4 regions of the Azospirillum sp. ST 5-10 genome follow, and region 4 is predicted to be linked to each of the others. Evidence: riboswitches for the same ligand, from Rfam matches in the RefSeq annotation. Region 4 holds a riboswitch; each other region holds the start of a gene.

Region 1 (4,723 bases), on a different contig from region 4:
TACCACGCCGGGGCGGCGGCGCAGCGCATCGAACGGGCGATCCACGAGGAACTCGGCGCCCCGGTTGCGCCCGACGCCGACGTCAGCATCAAGGCGCGCATCGACGACGACCTGTGCACCATCAGCGTCGACACGTCGGGCGAGTCCCTGCACAAGCGCAACCACAAGGAGGCCGTGCACAAGGCGCCGATGCGGGAGACCCTGGCGTCGCTGTTCCTGCGCCAGTGCGGCTACGACGGCGGCGAGCCCGTCGTCGACCCGATGTGCGGGTCGGGGACCTTCGTCATCGAGGCGGCCGAGATCGCCGCCGGCCTCGCCCCCGGCCGGTCGCGGCGCTTCGCCTTCGAACGGCTCGCGACCTTCGACGCGGCGGCTTGGCAGCGCCTGCGCGGCACCGGCGCCGGCGCCGCGGCCGGGACCGTCCCGGCCGTCCGCTTCCACGGCAGCGACCGCGACGCCGGCGCGATCGCCATGAGCCGGGCCAACGCGGAGCGGGCCGGCGTCGCCGGGCTGACGGAGTTCCGCCAGCACGCGGTCAGCGACCTCGTCCCGCCGGAGGGGCCGCCCGGCCTCGTCATCGTCAACCCGCCCTACGGCACCCGCATCGGCGACAAGAAGCCCCTGCACGCCCTCTACCACGCCCTCGGGCAGACGCTCCTGTCCCGGTTCTCCGGCTGGAGGGTGGGGCTGGTGACGAGCGAGCCGTCGCTCGCCAAGGCGTCGGGCCTGCCCTTCGCGCCGCCGGCCGTCACGGCGTCGCACGGCGGCGTGCGCGTGTCCCTGTTCCAGACCGGCCCGCTGGCGTGACGGCGGGGCGGCCGCCGGGAGCGGCCGGGCAGGGTGATCGCATTTGGTTGTTTTGCCCTCCCCCGCCCCGGGAGAGGGAGAATTCCAGCGTCCGCCACAAGAGCCAAATTCAAGTGCGGTGACCCTGCCGGCCGCTCCGCCGGCTCTTGCAATCCGCCGCGGGGCCTGCGATGGTGGCGGCGATGGTGCCCCCGAACCGTCGGGTCCGGGGGGTAAAAGGGAACGCGGTGAGGACGGCGACGTCCGAAGCCGAGGCTGCCCCCGCAACTGTGAGCGGCGAGCCCACCCTCCACGAAACCACTGGCCCCCTGCGGGGCTGGGAAGGTCGGGGGGCGGGCGGCGACCCGCGAGCCAGGAAACCTGCCATCGTCCGATCAATCCAACCCGCCGGGTGGGCGGAGAGAGGACGTTGACCCATGCCGTGTGTCGCCGCTTTCGCCGGCAGGCCCCTTGCCGTGCGCCCGACCGGACCCGCTGCCGCCGCGGCGGGAGCCGAACCGCCGGGCGCCTTCCCGCCGTCCGGCGGGCAGCCGTCCGCGCCCCTTCCCCGTCGCTGACCCCCCGACCATGGTCGGGCGGCCCTTCCCGGCCGCCGTGCCCGCGGACCCGACCGCGGGCGCGGCGCCGTCCGCCGCGCGCCGGTGGCCGGCCGGCGCCGACCGTTCCTCCCGCCGGAGACGCCTCCCATGACCGCTGCCCTTCGCGCGAAGGTCCCCGCCACCGTCGTCACCGGCTTCCTCGGCGCCGGCAAGACCACCCTGATCCGCAGCCTGCTGGAGCAGGCGAACGGGCGCCGGCTGGCGCTCATCGTCAACGAGTTCGGCGACGTCGGCGTCGACGGTGAGATCCTGCGCGCCTGCGGCGTCGAGGGCTGCCGCGACGACGACGTGATCGAGCTGGCCAACGGCTGCCTGTGCTGCACCGTCGCCGACGACTTCGTGCCGGCCATCGAGGCGCTGCTGGCCCGCCCCGCCCCGCCCGAGCACATCCTGATCGAGACGTCCGGGCTGGCCCTGCCCAAGCCGCTGGTCAAGGCCTTCAACTGGCCGGCGGTGCGGACGCGGGTCACCGTCGACGGGGTGGTCGCCGTGGTCGACGCGGCCGCCGCCGCCGAGGGCCGCTTCGCCCCCGACCCGGCGGCGCTGGCGGCGCAGCGCCGGGAGGCGGGCACCGTCGACCACGAGACGCCGATCGAGGAGGTGTTCGAGGACCAGCTCCTCTGTGCCGACCTGATCGTCGTCAACAAGACCGACCTGGTCGACGAGGCCGGGCTGGACCGGGTGGAGGCGCTGATCCGCGCCGCCCTGCCGCGCGAAGCCAAGCTGGTGCGCACCGCCGGCGGCCGCGCCGACCCGCGCGTCCTGCTGGGGCTGGCCGCGGCGGCGGAGGACGACCTGGCGCGCCGCCCCAGCCATCACGACGGCGCCGACGAGCACGACCACGACGACTTCACCAGCTTCGTCGTCGAGCTGGCGCCGCAGGCCGATCCGGAGGCGCTGACGGAGCGCCTGCGCGGCATCGCCGCCGCCCACGGCGTGCTGCGCCTGAAAGGCTTCGTCGACGTGCCGGGCAAGCCCATGCGGCTGCTGGTGCAGGGGGTGGGCGTCCGCGTGCAGGCCCATTTCGACCGGCTGTGGACGCCGGGCGAGCCGCGCGTCGGCCGGCTCGTGGTGATCGGCGAGACCGGGCTGGACCGCGCGGCGGTGGAGGCGGCGCTCGCCGGCTGATCCATGCGGCTGTCCAAGGAGAGGGGAGAGATCGTCATGACCGGCCCGACCGCGGCGTCCCGGCCGCGACGGCGCGGCGCCTGTCCCGGCGTGCTGGCGCCCATGGCGGTGGGCGACGGGCTGCTGGTGCGCCTGCGGGTGCCGGCCGGCGCGCTGCCCGCCGCCGCCGCGCGGCGCGTCGCCGCCCTCGCGGCCGGCCACGGCAACGGCCTGCTGGAGCTCAGCCACCGCGGCAACCTGCAGATCCGCGGCGTGCGGACGGCGTCCATGCCGGCGGTGACGGAGGTCCTCGGGGCCCTCGGCCTGGTGGCGGCGGATGCGGCCAGCGAGGCGGTGCGCAACGTCCTGTCCGCCCCCGCCGCCGGCATCGACGGGCAGGCGCTGCTCGACGTGCGGCCGCTGGCGCTGGCGCTGGACGCGCGCCTGGCGGCCGATGCCGGCCTGCACCGCCTGCCGCCCAAGTTCGGCTTCGTGATCGACGGCGGCGGCCGCGCCCACCTCGCCGACAGCCGCGCCGACCTGCGCTTCGACGCCGTCGCGACGCCGGACGGCGCGCGCTTCCGGGTGGCGGCCGGCGGCGCCCTGGCCGACGCCGTGCCGCTCGGCCTGTGCGCGCCCGACGCCCTGGTGGCGACCGCGGCCGCCGCCGCCACGGCCTTCCTGGAGCTGCGCTCCGCCCTGGCGGAACCGCCGCGGCGCATGGCCGGGCTGGTGGCGGCGTGCGGAGCGGCCGGGCTGCGGACCCGCGTCGCCGGCCTCGCCCCGCTCGACGACCCGGCGCCGCCGGTGCGCCCGGCCCGCGCGGCGCTCGGCGCGCGTCCCGGCTGGCTGGGCGTGGCCTTCCCCTTCGGGCGGCTGACGGCCGCCGCCCTCGACGCGCTGGCGGGACTGGCCGAAGCCCATGGGACCGGCGAGCTGCGCCTCACCCCCTGGCGGGCGCTCCTGCTGCCCGGAGTCGGCGCCGCCGCGGCCGACCCTGCAAGGCGCCTTGGCGCCGTCCTCGACGACGGCGACCCGCGCCTGCGGGTGAGCGCGTGCAGCGGCGCCGCGGGCTGCGACGCCGGCACCACCGACACCCACGCCGACGCCCTGGCGCTGGCCCGGACCGCGCCGGCGCTGCTGGCGGCCGGCGCCGTCGCCCACCTCGCGGGTTGCGGGAAGGGCTGCGCCCATCCGGCGCCCGCCACCGTCACGCTGACCGCCGGCGACGGGCGCTACGACCTCGGCGTGCGCGCCGCCCCCGGCGGCCCGGCGTTGCGCCGCGGCCTGGCGCCGGCCGATGCGGTCGCCGCCGTCGCCGCCCTGGACCGCCTCTTCGACGCCCGCCGCCGGCCGGGAGAGGATGCGGACGCGGCGCTCGCCCGCCTCGCCCCCGACCTTGCCCAGACCTTCATCCGGGAGGAGCCCGCCGGTGCCTGAGCCGCGCTACGACTACGTCCGCGACGGGGCGGCCATCTACCGCCAGTCCTTCGCCACCATCCGGGCGGAGGCCGCGCTGGACCACCTGCCCGACGACCTGCGGCCGGTGGCGGTGCGCATCATCCACGCCTGCGGCATGGTGGAGGTGGCGGCCGACCTCGCCTTCTCGCCGGACGTGGCGGCCGCCGCCCGGGCCGCGCTGCAGGCCGGCGCGCCCGTCCTGTGCGACAGCGAGATGGTGGCCCACGGCATCACCCGCGCCCGGCTGCCGACCGGCAACGCCGTCCTGTGCACGCTGCGCGATCCCGCCGTGCCGGATCTGGCGCGGGCCGTCGGCAACACCCGCTCGGCGGCGGCGCTGGAGCTGTGGCGGCCCCGCCTCGCGGGGTCGCTGGTCGCCATCGGCAACGCGCCGACGGCGCTGTTCCGTCTCCTGGAGATGCTGCAGGACGGCGCCCCGCGGCCGGCGGCGATCCTCGGCTTCCCCGTCGGCTTCGTCGGGGCGGCCGAGAGCAAGGAGGCGCTGGCCGAGAGCGCCCTCGGCATCCCCTATCTCGCCGTGCGCGGCCGGCGGGGCGGCAGCGCCATGGCGGCGGCCGCGGTCAACGCGCTGGCGAGCGAGGACGAATGAGCACGGCGACGATCCCCACCGGCACCTTCTACGGCATCGGCACCGGCCCCGGCGACCCCGAGCTGATGACGCTGAAGGCCGTGCGCCTCCTGCGCTCCTGCCCGGTGGTGGCCTATTTCTGCAAGCGCGGCAGCCGCGG
Region 2 (4,723 bases), on a different contig from region 4:
GCTCTCCGGCGTGTCGAGGCCGACCGCCCGGCCGACACCGCCGCCGCCCAGGCCGCCGCTGGGATAGTCGGAGAGGACCAGCGCCACCCGCCGTTCCGCGCGCGGCGTCCGTCCCAGGCGCACCCAGGCGGCGGCGCGGTCGGCCGCCGCGGCGACGCGGTCCGCCACCGGGCGGCTGGCGATCTCGGCGTACTGCAGCGCCGGGTCCGCGGTCCGCGGGGCCTTGAAGGCGACGGCGCCGGCGAGGATGCGGCCGTCCATCTCCGGCAGCACGACGTTCATGGCGAGGTCGGCCGGGCCGAGGCCGCGGGAGGAGGCGCGCCACGCCTCCTCGCCGCCGGTGGACAGCACCACCTGCAGGACGGGCACCCCGGCGGCGTCGAGAGGCGAGCCGTCCTGCTCCGGCAGCCGGGCCGAGAAGCCGGTGGCGTTCACCACCACCGCCGGCGCCAGCGCCCGCAGGGTGCGGCGCATCCAGGCGGCGGCGTCCGGCTCCTTCAGGCTGGACACGTGGAAGAGACGGGGGGCCAGGCCGCGCGCGGCGAGCGCGTCGGCCAGGGCGTGCAGGGGGGCGAGGTCGCCGGCCTGGAGATAGGCCCGGTAGCACACCAGCGCCGCCGCCGGCGCCGCCGCGTCGACGGCGCCGCGCCAGCCGTCGTAGGCGCCGAAGCGCGGCACCGGCGCCGGCTCCGCGAAGGCCAGCGGGCGGCCGGCCAGGGTGGCGGCGCAGGCCAGCAGGCCGGCCATGTTGGCCGGCCCGCCCTCGGCGAAGTAGCGGTGGAGGCGCCGGGACTCGGCGGCGGGCAGGGTGCCGTAGCCCTCCAGGCCGGGGTCGGGCCGGGCGTCGCCGGGCAGCACGGCCAGCGGCACCCCGGCCTCGCGGCAGGCGGCGGCGACCGCCTCCAGGCCGTAGCGCCAGTAGCCGGCGCCGCCCATCAGGCGCAGCACCACCAGCCGGGCCGCGCGGATCACCCGGTCGACGTAGAGGTCGACCGACAGGGGATGGCCGAGCTCCCCCAGGTTGGCGAGGCGCAGCGAGGGCAGCCGGTCGCGCCCGGCGGTCCAGGCCGCGGCCAGGGCGCCGAGGTCGCTGTCGGAGAACGAGAGGACCACCAGGTCCGCCGGCGCGTGGCCGAGATCGACGGCCTGCGGCCCGGCGTCCAGGTCCTCCTGGCGCGCGGCGAGCAGATGCATGGCTCAGCCGGCGGCGCTGGCGGGGGGGTTCGGGACGGCCGGGGGAACGGCCGGGGGAACGGCCGACGGATCGGCGGCGGGCGGCATCGCGGGCTCCTTGTCTCCGCCACACCCGGCGGGCTGGATCGATCGGCGATGGCAGGTTTCCTGGCTCGCGGGTCGTCGCCCGCCCTCCGGCCTTCCCGGCCGCTTCCGGCCAGTGGCGTCGTCGAGAGGGGGGCTCGCCGCTCACAGTTGCGGGGGCAGCCGCGGATTCGGTCGGGCCGACCTCACCGCGTTCCCTGTTCCTCCGGACCGGCCGGTCCGCAGGCACCATCGCCGCCATCTATGCCGCACCCCCGGCGAATTGCAAGCGCGCCGGCGCCGCCCTCCTCAGGGCGGCGGATCGCCGTCCCCGCCGCCGCCGCTTGCGGCGGGCGATGCCGCGCCGGGACCCGGGGAGCGCCGCAGCCGCACGGTGTAGGTGAAACGGTCCGCCGGCAGCACGCTGATGGCGATCTCGATCACCCGCTCCTGCGGGTCCAGGTAGCGCCTGGTCAGCTCCAGGCCCCGCGCCCCCGGCTCGACGCCGAGATGGGCGGCGACGGCGGCGGGCACGCCGACCGCCCGGATCTCCTGCCGGATCTCCTCGACGCAGACGCCGAAGCGCTCCTCGATCAGGTCGCAGACCAGCCCGGGATAGCGCCGGACGACCCGGCGGATGTCGGCGTAGGCGCTGTCGACGTACACGTCGGTCCAGCAGACCGCCAGGTCGGTCGCCGGCTCCAGGCGGCGCTGCGCGATGTGCAGCCAATGACGGCCGGGGCGCCCGTCCAGGCGGGCCGCCAGCGCCTCGTCGGCCACCACGTCCTCGATCCGCTCGACGGCGCGCCTCGCGTCGCCGGCGAACTGCATGATGTCGTCGATGGGGGTCACCGTCTGCCGGAAATGGGTGCCGGCGCGCACCGCCTCCACCCGGGTGCCGAGACCGCGGTGGCGGGACACGAGGCCCAGTTCCTCGAGATGGTCGAGGGCCGCCCGCACCGTCGCCCGGCTGACCCCGTGCTGCTGCGCCAGCTCCACCTCGCCGGGCAGCAGCGAGCCGACCGGCCACTGGCCGGAGCGGATGGCCTGAACCAGCACCTGGGCTAGCGCCGCATACCGAGTCTTCATCCCAACACCCCGCCATCGCCGGTCCACGCCATGGAAAACATGCTTGACAAGCCCATCATACGTCCCCCTAATTGTCCGAACAAGTGAAGTTGTACGGACAACTGGCGGCGCCGGGGCCGGAGCCGCCCACCGGGAGGGAAGAGATGTCCGGAAGCCACTCCGACACCGCTGCGCACGAGGCGGCCGACAGCGCCGACCGTTTCGATTTCGGTGCGCGCGTGCGCGATCTCGCGGTCTGGCAGCGGGTCGGGCTGTTCTGGTGCGCCATCGCCTACACCGTGTTCCACCTGGTGGTGCTGAACTTCGTAGCACTCGACGAATGGCTGTTCCGGGCCGTCCATGTCAACGCCGGCGCCGGCATCGCCTTCCTGCTCTACGCCACCTGGAGCGGCGAACGCCGCCGCGGCATCCCGGCGCGGGACGGGCTGGCGGCGCTGGCGGCGCTGGGCTGCACCGCCTACATCGCGGTCGAGCTCGACGCGCTGATCATGCGCACCGGCGTGATCACCACGCCGGCCGACTTCGCGGTCGGCTTCGTCGGCACCCTGCTGACGATCGAGTTCGCGCGGCGCACCGCCGGGCTGGTGCTGCCGCTCCTGGCGGCGGTCTTCATCGCCTACGCCTTCGCCGGCCCCGTCATGCCCGGGGTGCTCCATCACAGGGGCTTCGAGGCCAGCCATTTCTTCTCCTTCATCTACAGCCAGGAAGGGATCTTCGGCATCACCACGGCGGCGTCCTCGCAGTACATCGTGCTGTTCGTCGCCTTCGCGGTGTTCCTGCAGCTGTCCGGGGCCGGCGCCTACTTCATGGACCTGTCCTTCGCCCTGTTCGGCTGGATGCGCGGCGGGCCGGCGAAGGTGGCCGTCGTCTCCGGCGTCCTGTTCGGGACCGTCAGCGGCAGTTCGGTGGCCAACGTGGTCGCCAGCGGCGCCTTCACCATCCCGATGATGCGGCGGGTCGGCTATCCCCGCGCCTCGGCCGCGGCGATCGAGGCCACCTCGTCGACCGGCGGCCAGATCACGCCGCCGATCATGGGGGCCGGCGCCTTCATCATGGCCGAGGTCACCGGCATCCCCTACGCCGACATCGCGCTCGCCGCGGTCCTTCCCTGCCTGCTGTTCTACGTCGCCAACTTCGCCCATGTCGACCTGGAGGCGCTGCGCCACGGCATCCGCGGCCTGCCGCGCGCCGAGCTGCCGGCGTTGCGGCCGCTGCTGCGCCGGACGCTGCTGCTGTTCCCGCTGGCGGTCCTCCTGGTCCTGCTGGTCGCCGGCTACTCGGTGGTGGCGGCCGGCACCTGGGGCATCGCCGCGTCCGTCCTGGTGATGCTGCTGTCGCGCCTGGACCTGCACCCGAACCTCCTGGCGGCCCCGCTCGCCCTCCTCGCCGCCCTGTGCGCCGCCGGCCTGCCGGTCAACGCGGTGGCAGGGCTGTCGCTCGGCGGCGGCGCGGCGCTGCTGCTCGGCGCGGCGGCGGCGCGGGCCGGCACGGCGGCGCTCGGGCCGGCCCTGCGCGGGATGGCCGGCGACGTGCTCGACGCGCTCGACCGCACGGCCCGGCAGTCCTTCCAACTCGTCGCCGTGTGCGCCTGCGCCGGCATCATCGTCGGCGTGCTCGGGCTGACCGGCCTGGGCGGACGCTTCTCCGCCCTGATCCTGGCGGTCGCCGGCGACAGCCAGCTGCTGGCGCTCGCCTTCGCCATGGTCATCGCCCTCGTCCTCGGCATGGGGATGCCGACGACCGCCGCCTACGCCATCGCCGCGTCGGTGGTGGCACCGGGGCTGCAGCGTGTCGGCGTCGACCCCCTGGCGGCGCACATGTTCATCTTCTACTTCGCCGTCATCTCCGCGATCACCCCGCCGGTGGCGCTCGCCTCCTTCGCCGCGGCGGCCCTGGCGCAGAGCAATCCGTGGGTGACCGCCTTCCGCTCGGTGCGCTACGGGCTGGCGGCGTTCATCGTGCCGTTCCTGTTCTTCTACCATCCCGAGATCCTGTTCCGGGGCGACGGCCTCGCCATCCTGCAGGTCGGCCTGACCGCCACCTTGGGCGTGCTGCTGCTGGCCTTCGCCAGCGAAGGCTGGCTGTTCGGCGTCCTCGGGCCGCTGCCGCGCGTCCTGCTGGCGGCGGCCGCCTTCCTGCTCATCGACGGCGGCGCCGTCACCGACGCGGCGGGCTTCGGCCTCGCCGGCCTGATGGTCCTGTGGCGCCTCGCCACGCGGCCGGCGCGGGCGGTGCAGACCCGGGGCTGAGCGCCGGCGGCGGCCGGCCGGCAGGGCCTTTCCCGACCACGACACACACCAGAGGAGACGACGCTATGCGACACGCAGGACTGGTCCTTTCCACCGTTCTGGCCGCCCTGGCGGCCGGCGGCGCCGCG
Region 3 (4,723 bases), on a different contig from region 4:
ACCCCCGCGCCGTGCCGACGCCGGCCGCCTGGACGCTGGGCTGGCAGGCGGCCGGCGCCCTGCTCGCCCGCCACCTGCAGGACCAGGGCGACTGGCCGCGGCGGCTGGTGGTGGACTGCTGGGGCACGCCCGCCCTGCGCACCGGCGGCGACGAGCTGGCGCAGGCGCTGGCGCTGCTGGGCGTGCGCCCGGTGTGGGAGGGCGGATCGGGCCGCGTCACCGGCTTCGAGACCATGCCGGCCGGGGTGCTGGGCCGCCCGCGGGTCGACGTCACCCTGCGCATCTCCGGCCTGTTCCGCGACGTCTTCCCGCAGCAGATCGCCCTGTTCGACCAGGCGGTCCGCGCCGTCGCCGCCCTCGACGAAGGGGACGACGTCAACCCGCTGGCCGCCGCGGCGCGGCGCGACGCGGCCGACCTCGCGACCGCCGGGCTGGACGCCGGCACGGCCCGGCGCCGGGCCACCGCGCGGGTCTTCGGCGCGCCGCCCGGCGGCTACGGCACCGCGCTGTCGGACATGGTCGCGCGGGGCGACTGGAGCGACCGCGCCTCCTTCGGCACGGCCTACCTGGAGGGCGGCTGCCACGCCTACGGTCCCGGGCTCGACGGCGTGGCCCTGCCGGGCCTGTTCCGCCGCCGGGTCGGCGCCGCCGACGCCCTCGTCCACCACCAGGACCAGCGCGAGAACGACGTGCTGTCGCAGGACGACTACTACCAGTTCGAGGGCGGCTTCGCGGCGGCGGCCGCGCTCGACGGCGCCGACCCCGCGCTCTACCACCTCGACAGCGCCGAGCCGGAGCGGGTCGCCGTGCGCACCCTGGGCGAGGAGATCGCCCGCACCCTGCGCGGCCGCGCCGCCAACCCGCGCTGGATCGCCGGCATGATGCGCCACGGCCACCGCGGCGCCGCCGAGATGGCGGTGACCGTGGACACCCTGTTCGCCTTCGCGGCGACGACGCGGGCGGTGCGCGACCACCATTTCGACCTGCTGCACGGCGCCTACGTCGCCGACCCCGCGGTGTGGCGCTTCCTCGCCGAGGCCAACCCGGCGGCCGCCCGCCACATCCTCGACCGGCTGGACGAGGCGCGGGAGCGCGGCCTGTGGCACCCGCGGCGCAACGCCGTCCCGGCGGAGCTGCGCGAACGGCGCGGGACGCTGTAGCCGGGCGCGGCGGCGGCCCGGCAGGCACCGGCAACGCCCCGTCCGTCGCGCGTTGACGCGCTCCGCGGCCACGCTTACAGTCGGCGGCGATGGTTCCCCGACGCCGTCTGGCCAGGGGATTAATAGGGAACACGGTGCGGCCCGAGCGCGAGGGGCCAAGTCCGTGGCTGCCCCCGCAACTGTGAGCGGTGAGCCTGTCGCCACATCACGACCACTGGGCAACCGGGAAGGTCGGCGACCGGCGGCGACCCGCGAGCCAGGAGACCTGCCATCGTTTGTTCGAACCGGCACGCAGGGCGGGGTGTCCCAACGGCGGTGATCGACAGGGCGCGCCGGCGGCACCGCGTCACGCGACGCACCGCGAGCCGGACGCCACCGATCCGCACGGGTTTCCCGTCTTCGTCCTGATCCATTCTGACGGAGGCGACTTCCATGCAGACCCAATCCATTCCCGGCACGGCACCGCACGCTTCGGCGGCCCACGCTTCGGCGACCCATGCTTCAGCGGCCGGGCGCGGCGCCCTCCTTCCCGCGGCGGCGGCGGCCGGTCTCGGGCTGCTCCTGCTGTGGGGCGTGGGGTTCTCGCACATCGACGCGGTCCACAACGCGGCCCACGACACGCGTCACGCCAACGCGTTCCCCTGCCATTGAGGAGCCGGTCATGAGCCAGTTCCGAAAGCTCTTCTTCGTGGCGCTGTGCGCCGGCGTCCTGTCCGGCCTGCTGGTCACGGCGGCCCACCAGGTCGGCGCGGTTCCCATCATCCTGGAAGCCGAAACCTTCGAAGCGGCGGCCGAGGCGGCCGGGCCCGCCGCCCACGAGCACGCCGCCGGGGCCCCCGCGCACGACCACGGCGGCGAGGCCTGGGAACCGGCGGACGGCGTCGAGCGGACGGCGTTCACCGGTCTGGCCAACGTCCTGACCGGCGTCGCCTTCGCCCTGCTCCTGGTGGCGGGCTATGCCGTCGCCGGCGGCGCCGTGACCTGGCGCAGCGGCGCGTTCTGGGGCCTCGCCGGCTTCGCCACCTTCACGCTCGCCCCGGGGCTCGGCCTGCCGCCCGAGGTGCCCGGCACCGCGGCCGCGCCGCTCCTCGACCGTCAGGTCTGGTGGTGCGCCACCGCCCTCCTGACCGGTGGCGGCCTGTGGCTGCTGGCCTTCGCCCGCCGCCCCCTGTGGGCGGCCGTCGCCGTGGCGGCGATCGTCCTGCCCCACCTGGTCGGCGCCCCGCAGCCGGCGGAGCATGCGACCGTGGCGCCGGCGGCGCTCGTCCACCGCTTCATCGTCACCGCGACCGTCACCAGCCTGCTGTTCTGGCTGTGCCTCGGCGTCTCCACCGGCGCCCTCTACCGCCGCTGGGTCCGACACCCGGCGTGATCCGCCGGCCGGCCGCCCGTCCGCGGGCGGCCGGCCTCGCGTCGTGCCCGATCCCCTCCGTTCGGCGTTCTGTACCACAATGCGGGATTGAATTGACTTGCTTCATGTCGGTAGAGCCGCCATTCGTGCGCCAAACGCGACCGCATCGTGGGATTGACATTTCGGCGCGCAGCCGATAGTCCAATGTCGGGAAAGCTGAAAAGGCGGAGGAAACCATGCCCATCCGATCGACGATCCTGGCCACCCTTGCGGGCCTGCTGCTGGCGCCGGCCGCGGCGGACGCGGCGTTCCCGGAGCGGCCGCTGACGATCATCGTCCCGGCCGCCGCCGGCGGCGGCGGCGACACCACGACGCGCATCCTCGCCCGCGAGGTGGAGAAGGCGTTCGGCCAGCCCGTCACCATCGTCAACCAGGGCCAGGGCGGCGGGGTGGTCGGCCTGACGTCCATCCGCCGCGCCGAGCCGGACGGCTACACGGTCGGCCTGCTGTTCCCCTACGCCGGCTACAAGGCGATGGGGCTGGCGGACTTCACCCGCCAGGACTTCACGCCGATCGCCAACTTCAACGGCGATTCCTCCGCCCTCCTGGTCGGTGCCGACTCGCCCTTCCGCGACCTCGCGTCGGCGCTCGACGCGGTCAAGGCGGATCCCGGCCGCTACAAGGTCCATTGCAGCGGCGGCTGCGGCAGCGTCTGGGACGTTCCGGTCGCCGGCATGATGCTCGACTACGGCATCGCCGTGGACAAGGTGGCGTGGATTCCCGGCCAGGGCGCGGCGACCGGGCTGACCGAGCTGGCGTCCGGCGGCGTCGACTTCCAGACCGCCTCGCTGCCGGAGGCGGCGGCGCTCATCAAGGCCGGGCGCGTGCGCCCGCTGGCGGTGCTCAGCCCGACGCCGGTGCCGGGATTCGAGGACGTGCCGACGACGACGGAGGCCATCGGCAGGACGATCGACGGCGGCACGTGGCGCGCCATCGGCGGCCCGGCCGGCCTGCCCGACGACGCCCGGGCGGCCTGGGAGGAGGCGATCCGCAAGGCGGTGGCCAGCGACGGCTTCCGCGAGGCGATGCGCAAGGCGAACTTCGGCGTGAAATGGCTGGACGGCGCACGGCTCGACGCGCTCATGCGCCAGCACGAGACGGACACCGACCGCGTCATGAAGGCGCTCGGCTACGGCAAGTGAGCCGGCCCGGACGCGCCTGCGCCACGGCAAAACCGCGTCGGCCGCCGCGCGCGGCCGATGCCCAGAACGAGTGCCCTTCATGAAAGTCCACGACGTCTTCGTCGGCCTTTTCTTCCTCGCGGCCGGCGCCTTCGTCGCCGCCTACGCCGCGACGCTGACGCCGCCGCGCCATCTCGCATACGGCCCCGGGTTCGTTCCGTCGCTGATCGGCACCGCCATGATGCTCGTCGGCGGCGGCATCGTCCTGACCGCGCTCAGGACGGTGCGCACGGCGCCGCTGTGGCAATGGCCGGACTGGGCGGCCAACCCGCGCGGGCGGTGGCGCTTCGCGGCGCTGCTCGCCGCCATCGCCGCCTACGTCCTGCTGGTCGACGCGCTGGGCTTCCTGCTGACGGCGACGCTGATCCTGCTCGCCCTGTTCGTCGTCGCCGGCATGCGGCCGCCGGCCGCCCTGGCGGTCGGCGTGGCGTCGGCCGCCGCGCTGACCGTCGTCTTCGCCTCGGTCCTCCACGTGCCCCTGCCGTGGGGGCCCCTCCAGAGCGTGTCGGGATGGCTGATATGGTGATCGTCCAGGACGTGATCGGCCGGCTGGCCGACCTCAACCTCTTCCTCGTCATCGCCGGGGCGGCGCTGTACGGCCTGGTGCTCGGCGCCATTCCGGGGCTGACCGCGCTGATGGCGTCGGCGCTGCTGGTGCCGATCGTCATCTTCATGGAGCCGATCCCGGCGGTGGCCTCGATCATCACCGCGTCGGCCATGGCGATCTTCGCCGGCGACATTCCCGGCGCCCTGATGCGGATGCCCGGCACCCCGGCGTCGGCGGCCTACACCGACGACGCCTACGGCCTCACCCGCTCCGGCGACGCGGCGCTCGCCCTGGGGGCGGGCCTGTTCGCGTCGGCCCTGGGCGGCCTGATCAGCGCCGCCGTCCTGGTGCTGGCCGCCCCCTGGCTGGCTGACATCGCGCTGTCCTTCAGCAGCGTGGAGTATTTCTGGCTGGCGGTGCTCGG
Region 4 (4,723 bases):
GCCGGCCGGCGAAGGGTGCCGCGCCGCAGCGCTCCAGCGCCGCCGCCACCGCCGCCCGGTCGGCGTCGCTCTCGCCGCCCAGGCCGGCGCGGTGCGGCGCCCGGCCCAGCATCACCACCCGCTCGACCGCCAGCGGCCAATGGGCGCCGGGGTTCTGCTCGAGATAGCCGATGCGCCGCCCGCGCTCCTCGGGCGGCAGGGCGGCGACGTCGCGGCCGTCCAGGCGGACGGCGCCGCCGCCGCGCTCGACCAGGCCGGCCAGGGTGCCCAGCAGCGTCGTCTTGCCGCTGCCGTTCGGGCCGATCAGCCCGACCACCTCGCCCGCCGCCGCGGCGACGCAGACGCCCCGCAGCACCGGCCGGCCGCCGAGCGCGACGCGGACGCCGTCGGCCTCGATGCGCGCCATGCCCTCCCTCCCCCGGTTCCGCCGCGCCTCAGAAGCTGGCCTTGATGCCGGCGTAGAAGGCGCGGCCCGACGAATTGTAGCGCGCCACCTCCTGGTAGTCGGCGTCGAACAGGTTCTCGATGCGGCCGAACGCCGACACCGCCGGGGTCACCGCGTAGCTCGCCTGCAGGTCGACGACGGTGTAGGCGTCGTTGCGGATGTTGGTGTAGGTGCTGTCGAGCTGCTCGCCGACGAAGCGCAGGGTGCCGCCGACCCGCGCCGCGTCGGTCACCTGCCAGACCGCGCCGAGGCTCGCCTGATGGTGCGGCCGGCGCGGCAGCTCGCGGCCGGTGGACAGGTTCTCGGCGCGCAGGAAGGTGTAGGAGGCGGTGAGCCGCAGCGCGTCCGACACCTTAAGGGCGGCGGCGCTCTCGACGCCCCAGGTGCGGGCGTCCTCGATGTTCTGGTAGGTGTCGTCGAAGGCGATCAGGTCGCTGAAGCGGTTCCAGAACACGGTGGCGCTGACCGTCGCCCGCTTGCCCAGGAAGGTCTGCTCGACCCCGGCGTCGGCGCCGACGCTGCTCTCCGGCGACAGGCCGGGGTTGCCGTAGGTCGGGTCGTAGAGCTGGAACAGGGTCGGCGCCTTGCCGGCCGTGCCGATGCTGGCGCGCAGGGTCGTACCGGTTCCGTCGATGGCGTAGGCGGCGGCGGTGCGGACGGTGGTCTTGGGCCCGAACTCCTCGTTGCGGTCGTGGCGGACGCCGAAGGTCAGCGACAGGTCGTCCCACAGCCCCAGGAGGTACTGGCCGTAGACCGCGTTGGTGTCGACGCTGTCGTCGACGCCGACGGTGCGCACGCCGCCGTCCTCGTTGACGATGCGCGCACTCTCCACCTCGTGCAGGGCGCCGACGGTCAGCACGTCGGTGTCGTCGACCTGATAGTTGGCCCGGTACTCCGCGGTCCAGCGGCTGCCGCTGTAGTTGCTGTGGGGGATGTAGCCGCCGGGCTCGTCGAAGGAGCGGTCGGTGGAGGTGCCGGACAGGGTGAACACGTTCTCCAGCCGGCCGTCCAGCAGGAAGACGGTGTTGTCGATCTTGCCGTAGCGCAGCGTCTTCTCCTTGACGTAGGGCGCGTCGCGGCTGGTCTCGTCGTAGTCGCTGCGCAGGTCGAAGATGCCGGCGGCGACGTCCACCGTCCAGGTGTCGGTGAGGTCGGCGCCGACCTTCGCCGTGAGGGCGCGGTTGCGCGCACCGTCCGCCTCGTCCCCGCCCGGGAAGGCGGAGAAGCCGTCGGTGCCGAGGCTCGTGGCGTTGACGGCGTAGCCGAAGCGCTCGGTGCCGCCGCTCGCCCCGGCCGACAGCCGCCAGGTGTTGTGGCTGCCGGCCTCGGCCAGGCCGCTGACCTTCAGCGGCCCGCGCCCGCGCTTGGTGACGACGCTGATGACGCCGCCCATGGCGTCGTTGCCGTAGAGCGCGCTCTGCGGCCCGCGCAGCACCTCGATCCGGTCGATGCCGGTGACGGCGAGGGCGTCGAAGTCGAACTCGCCGTTGGCGTTGGCCGGGTCGTTGACCAGCACGCCGTCGATCAGCACCTGGGTCTGCGCCGATTCGGCGCCGCGCAGGCGCACCGTCGAGGTGGCGCCCATCCCGCCGTTGCGCGACAGGCTGACGCCGGGCACACCCTGCAGCGCGTCGAACAGCTCCGGCTTGCCGCCCTCCTCGATGGACTCGCCGGAGATCACGGTCACCGAGCTGCCCACCTTGTCGGGGGCGGTGGCGAGGCGGGTGGCGCTGACCACCACGTCCGGCACCACCACGGGCTCCGCCACATCCTGGGCGGCGGCGGGAAGGGTGGCGAACAGGGCCGCGACGGAGACGCCGGACAGCCCGGCGGAACGGAAGAGACGAGACGTCATGCGACGGGGCTTTCCCTGACACGGTGTTACACGGTCCAGGGAGGGACCACGCCGCACGCGTGCGCTCGGACGAGATCCGATGCCGCGATCCACCCCCCGGGTGGCGCCACCGCACAACGGACCGCTCAAGCGGCGATTCCCGTCCCACCGGAACACCCCGTCCGACGGTCGCGTGACGCGCTTCGACGGCAGGTCTCCTGGCTCGCGCGTCGCTGCACCCCGGCCGCCTTCCCAGTTTCCCAGTGGCCTGTCTGGCGGGGCGCTCTGCGCTTACAGTTGCGGGGGCAGCCACGGAATCGGCCCCGCCCGGGGCTTCACCGCGTTCCCTTTTCATCCGCTCGCGCGGAAACCGTCGGACGGAGCTTTAGCCCAGGCGGCCGGGCTTGCCAAGAGGCAAGGACGCCGCGGCGCGCCGGCCAAGCCGGTCGTCCGGGCGGCGGCAGCCGCCCCGGCCGCGGCGGCGCAACCGGGCTAGACCATAGGTACATTGAACCCCACGTGATCCTGAAGTGTTGGACAACGGGACGGGAGTATTCCCGGACTATCCACGCCCACGCGGTCCACCCGCAAAGCGGCCGCGACCATCCGACGAGGGATCACCGTGAGACAGACAGCGTCCAAGCGCGTACTGGTGACCGGCGGGGCCGGCTTCCTCGGCTCGCACCTCTGCGAGCGCCTTCTGGCCGAGGGCTGCGAAGTCCTGTGCGTCGACAACTACTTCACGGGCTCTCGGAGCAACGTCGCCCACCTCCTGGACCATCCGCGCTTCGAGACGATGCGCCACGACGTGACGTTCCCGCTCTACGTCGAGGTGGACGAGATCTACAACCTCGCCTGCCCGGCCTCGCCGGTGCACTACCAGCACGACCCGGTGCAGACCACCAAGACCTCGGTGCTCGGCGCCATCAACATGCTGGGACTTGCCAAGCGGCTGAAGGCGCGCATCCTCCAGGCCTCCACCAGCGAGGTCTACGGCGATCCCTTCGTCCATCCGCAGCCGGAGGGCTACTGGGGGCACGTCAACCCGATCGGCCCGCGCGCCTGCTACGACGAGGGCAAGCGCTGCGCCGAGACGCTGTTCTTCGACTACCATCGCCAGCACGGGCTGGAGATCAAGGTGGTGCGGATCTTCAACACCTACGGCCCGCGCATGCACCCCAACGACGGCCGCGTGGTGTCCAACTTCATCATGCAGGCGCTGCGCGGCGAGCCCATCACCATCTACGGCGACGGCTCGCAGACCCGCTCCTTCTGCTACGTCGACGACCTGATCGACGGATTCCTGGCGCTGATGGCCAGCCCGGCGGCGGTGACCGGGCCGATCAACATCGGCAATCCCGGGGAGTTCACCATCCGCGAGCTGGCCGAGACGGTGATCGCCCTCACCGGCTCGCGCTCGCGGCTCGTCCACCGGCCCTTGCCGCGCGACGACCCCAAGCAGCGCCGTCCCGACATCGCCGCCGCCCGCGAGGTGCTGGGCTGGCAGCCGAAGGTGCCGCTGGAGCAGGGCCTGAAGCGCACCATCGCCCACTTCGACACGCTGCTCGGCGGCCGGGCGCTGCGCGCCGCGGCGGAGTAGCCGGCGGCCTCACCAGGGCGTGCCGTCGCGGTGGAAATAGCCGCCGTCGCGGTACAGCAGGTCGTCGTCGGGGTAGCGCGCCTCGTCGCCGGCGGTGCGGTCGCCGACCTCCAGATAGACCGCGGCGACGGTGCCGCGGTTGACGAGGTGGTGGCCGTTCTCCGCCCCGGCGGGGAAGCCGGCGCACATGCCCGGACGCAGCACGTGCTCGCCGGCATCGGTCACCAGCACCAGCTCGCCTTCGAGCACGTAGACGAACTCGTCCTGCCGGGTGTGCCAGTGGCGCAGCGCCGACTCCGCACCGGGTTCCAGGCGGGTCACGTTCACCCCGAAGTTGGTCAGCCCGAAACGGTCGCCCAGCCTCGCCCTGGCCCGTCCGGCGACGCGGTGGCGGTACGGTTCGGGGTAGCCGGTGGCTCCCATGGGCCCGCGCAGCGGGGCGGCGTCGAGGACGGGCGGATTGGACGCATCGGTCGGCATGGCGTTCCCTCTTCTCTGCGGACGGCACGAGGCGCAGCATGGTTCACAGGATGCCGGCCGCCGGCGGGACCGTCAAACGCGGGGACGCTTGCGACGGCCGGCCTGTTGGTGACGACGAAGAAAGGAGGACGGCATGGAACAGGAGGTCCGCATTCTCCCCGTCGGGCTGGAGGGAACCCTGACGCTGCCGGCGCAGGCCGCAGCGGTGATCGTCTTCGCGCACGGCAGCGGCAGCGGCCGTCACAGCCCGCGCAACCGCCGGGCCGCCGCCGCCTTCCAGGAGGCCGGCTTCGGCACGCTGCTGTTCGACCTGCTGACCGAAGAGGAGGGGCACGACCGCGCCAACGTGTTCGACGTCCACCTC

Evidence for each region. A riboswitch is a leader RNA that binds a small molecule or an ion and turns the genes downstream of it on or off. The one in region 4 is predicted to bind cobalamin.
Region 1: another riboswitch for cobalamin. It lies ahead of cobW (cobalamin biosynthesis protein CobW); the one in region 4 lies ahead of ACSBPG_RS19175 (TonB-dependent receptor plug domain-containing protein).
Region 2: another riboswitch for cobalamin. It lies ahead of cobN (cobaltochelatase subunit CobN); the one in region 4 lies ahead of ACSBPG_RS19175 (TonB-dependent receptor plug domain-containing protein).
Region 3: another riboswitch for cobalamin. It lies ahead of ACSBPG_RS05910 (CbtB domain-containing protein); the one in region 4 lies ahead of ACSBPG_RS19175 (TonB-dependent receptor plug domain-containing protein).

Annotation. Positions count from the first base shown of each region.
Region 1 covers NZ_JBPJSP010000002.1:410,688-415,410, reverse strand. Annotated here, with positions in the region: gene ACSBPG_RS04245 (THUMP domain-containing class I SAM-dependent RNA methyltransferase) at 1-807, shown strand, start outside; cobalamin riboswitch at 974-1,189, shown strand; gene cobW (cobalamin biosynthesis protein CobW) at 1,494-2,534, shown strand; gene cobG (precorrin-3B synthase) at 2,571-3,953, shown strand; gene ACSBPG_RS04230 (precorrin-8X methylmutase) at 3,946-4,584, shown strand; gene ACSBPG_RS04225 (precorrin-2 C(20)-methyltransferase) at 4,581-4,723, shown strand, end outside.
Region 2 covers NZ_JBPJSP010000003.1:349,941-354,663, forward strand. Annotated here, with positions in the region: gene cobN (cobaltochelatase subunit CobN) at 1-1,194, opposite strand, end outside; cobalamin riboswitch at 1,315-1,526, opposite strand; gene ACSBPG_RS05920 (GntR family transcriptional regulator) at 1,567-2,346, opposite strand; gene ACSBPG_RS05925 (TRAP transporter permease) at 2,490-4,595, shown strand; gene ACSBPG_RS05930 (TAXI family TRAP transporter solute-binding subunit) at 4,661-4,723, shown strand, end outside.
Region 3 covers NZ_JBPJSP010000003.1:343,918-348,640, reverse strand. Annotated here, with positions in the region: gene cobN (cobaltochelatase subunit CobN) at 1-1,160, shown strand, start outside; cobalamin riboswitch at 1,235-1,447, shown strand; gene ACSBPG_RS05910 (CbtB domain-containing protein) at 1,593-1,811, shown strand; gene ACSBPG_RS05905 (CbtA family protein) at 1,822-2,532, shown strand; gene ACSBPG_RS05900 (tripartite tricarboxylate transporter substrate binding protein) at 2,748-3,713, shown strand; gene ACSBPG_RS05895 (tripartite tricarboxylate transporter TctB family protein) at 3,793-4,278, shown strand; gene ACSBPG_RS05890 (tripartite tricarboxylate transporter permease) at 4,272-4,723, shown strand, end outside.
Region 4 covers NZ_JBPJSP010000017.1:130,468-135,190, reverse strand. Annotated here, with positions in the region: gene ACSBPG_RS19180 (ABC transporter ATP-binding protein) at 1-406, opposite strand, end outside; gene ACSBPG_RS19175 (TonB-dependent receptor plug domain-containing protein) at 435-2,300, opposite strand; cobalamin riboswitch at 2,471-2,669, opposite strand; gene ACSBPG_RS19170 (UDP-glucuronic acid decarboxylase family protein) at 2,902-3,879, shown strand; gene ACSBPG_RS19165 (cupin domain-containing protein) at 3,889-4,359, opposite strand; gene ACSBPG_RS19160 (dienelactone hydrolase family protein) at 4,493-4,723, shown strand, end outside.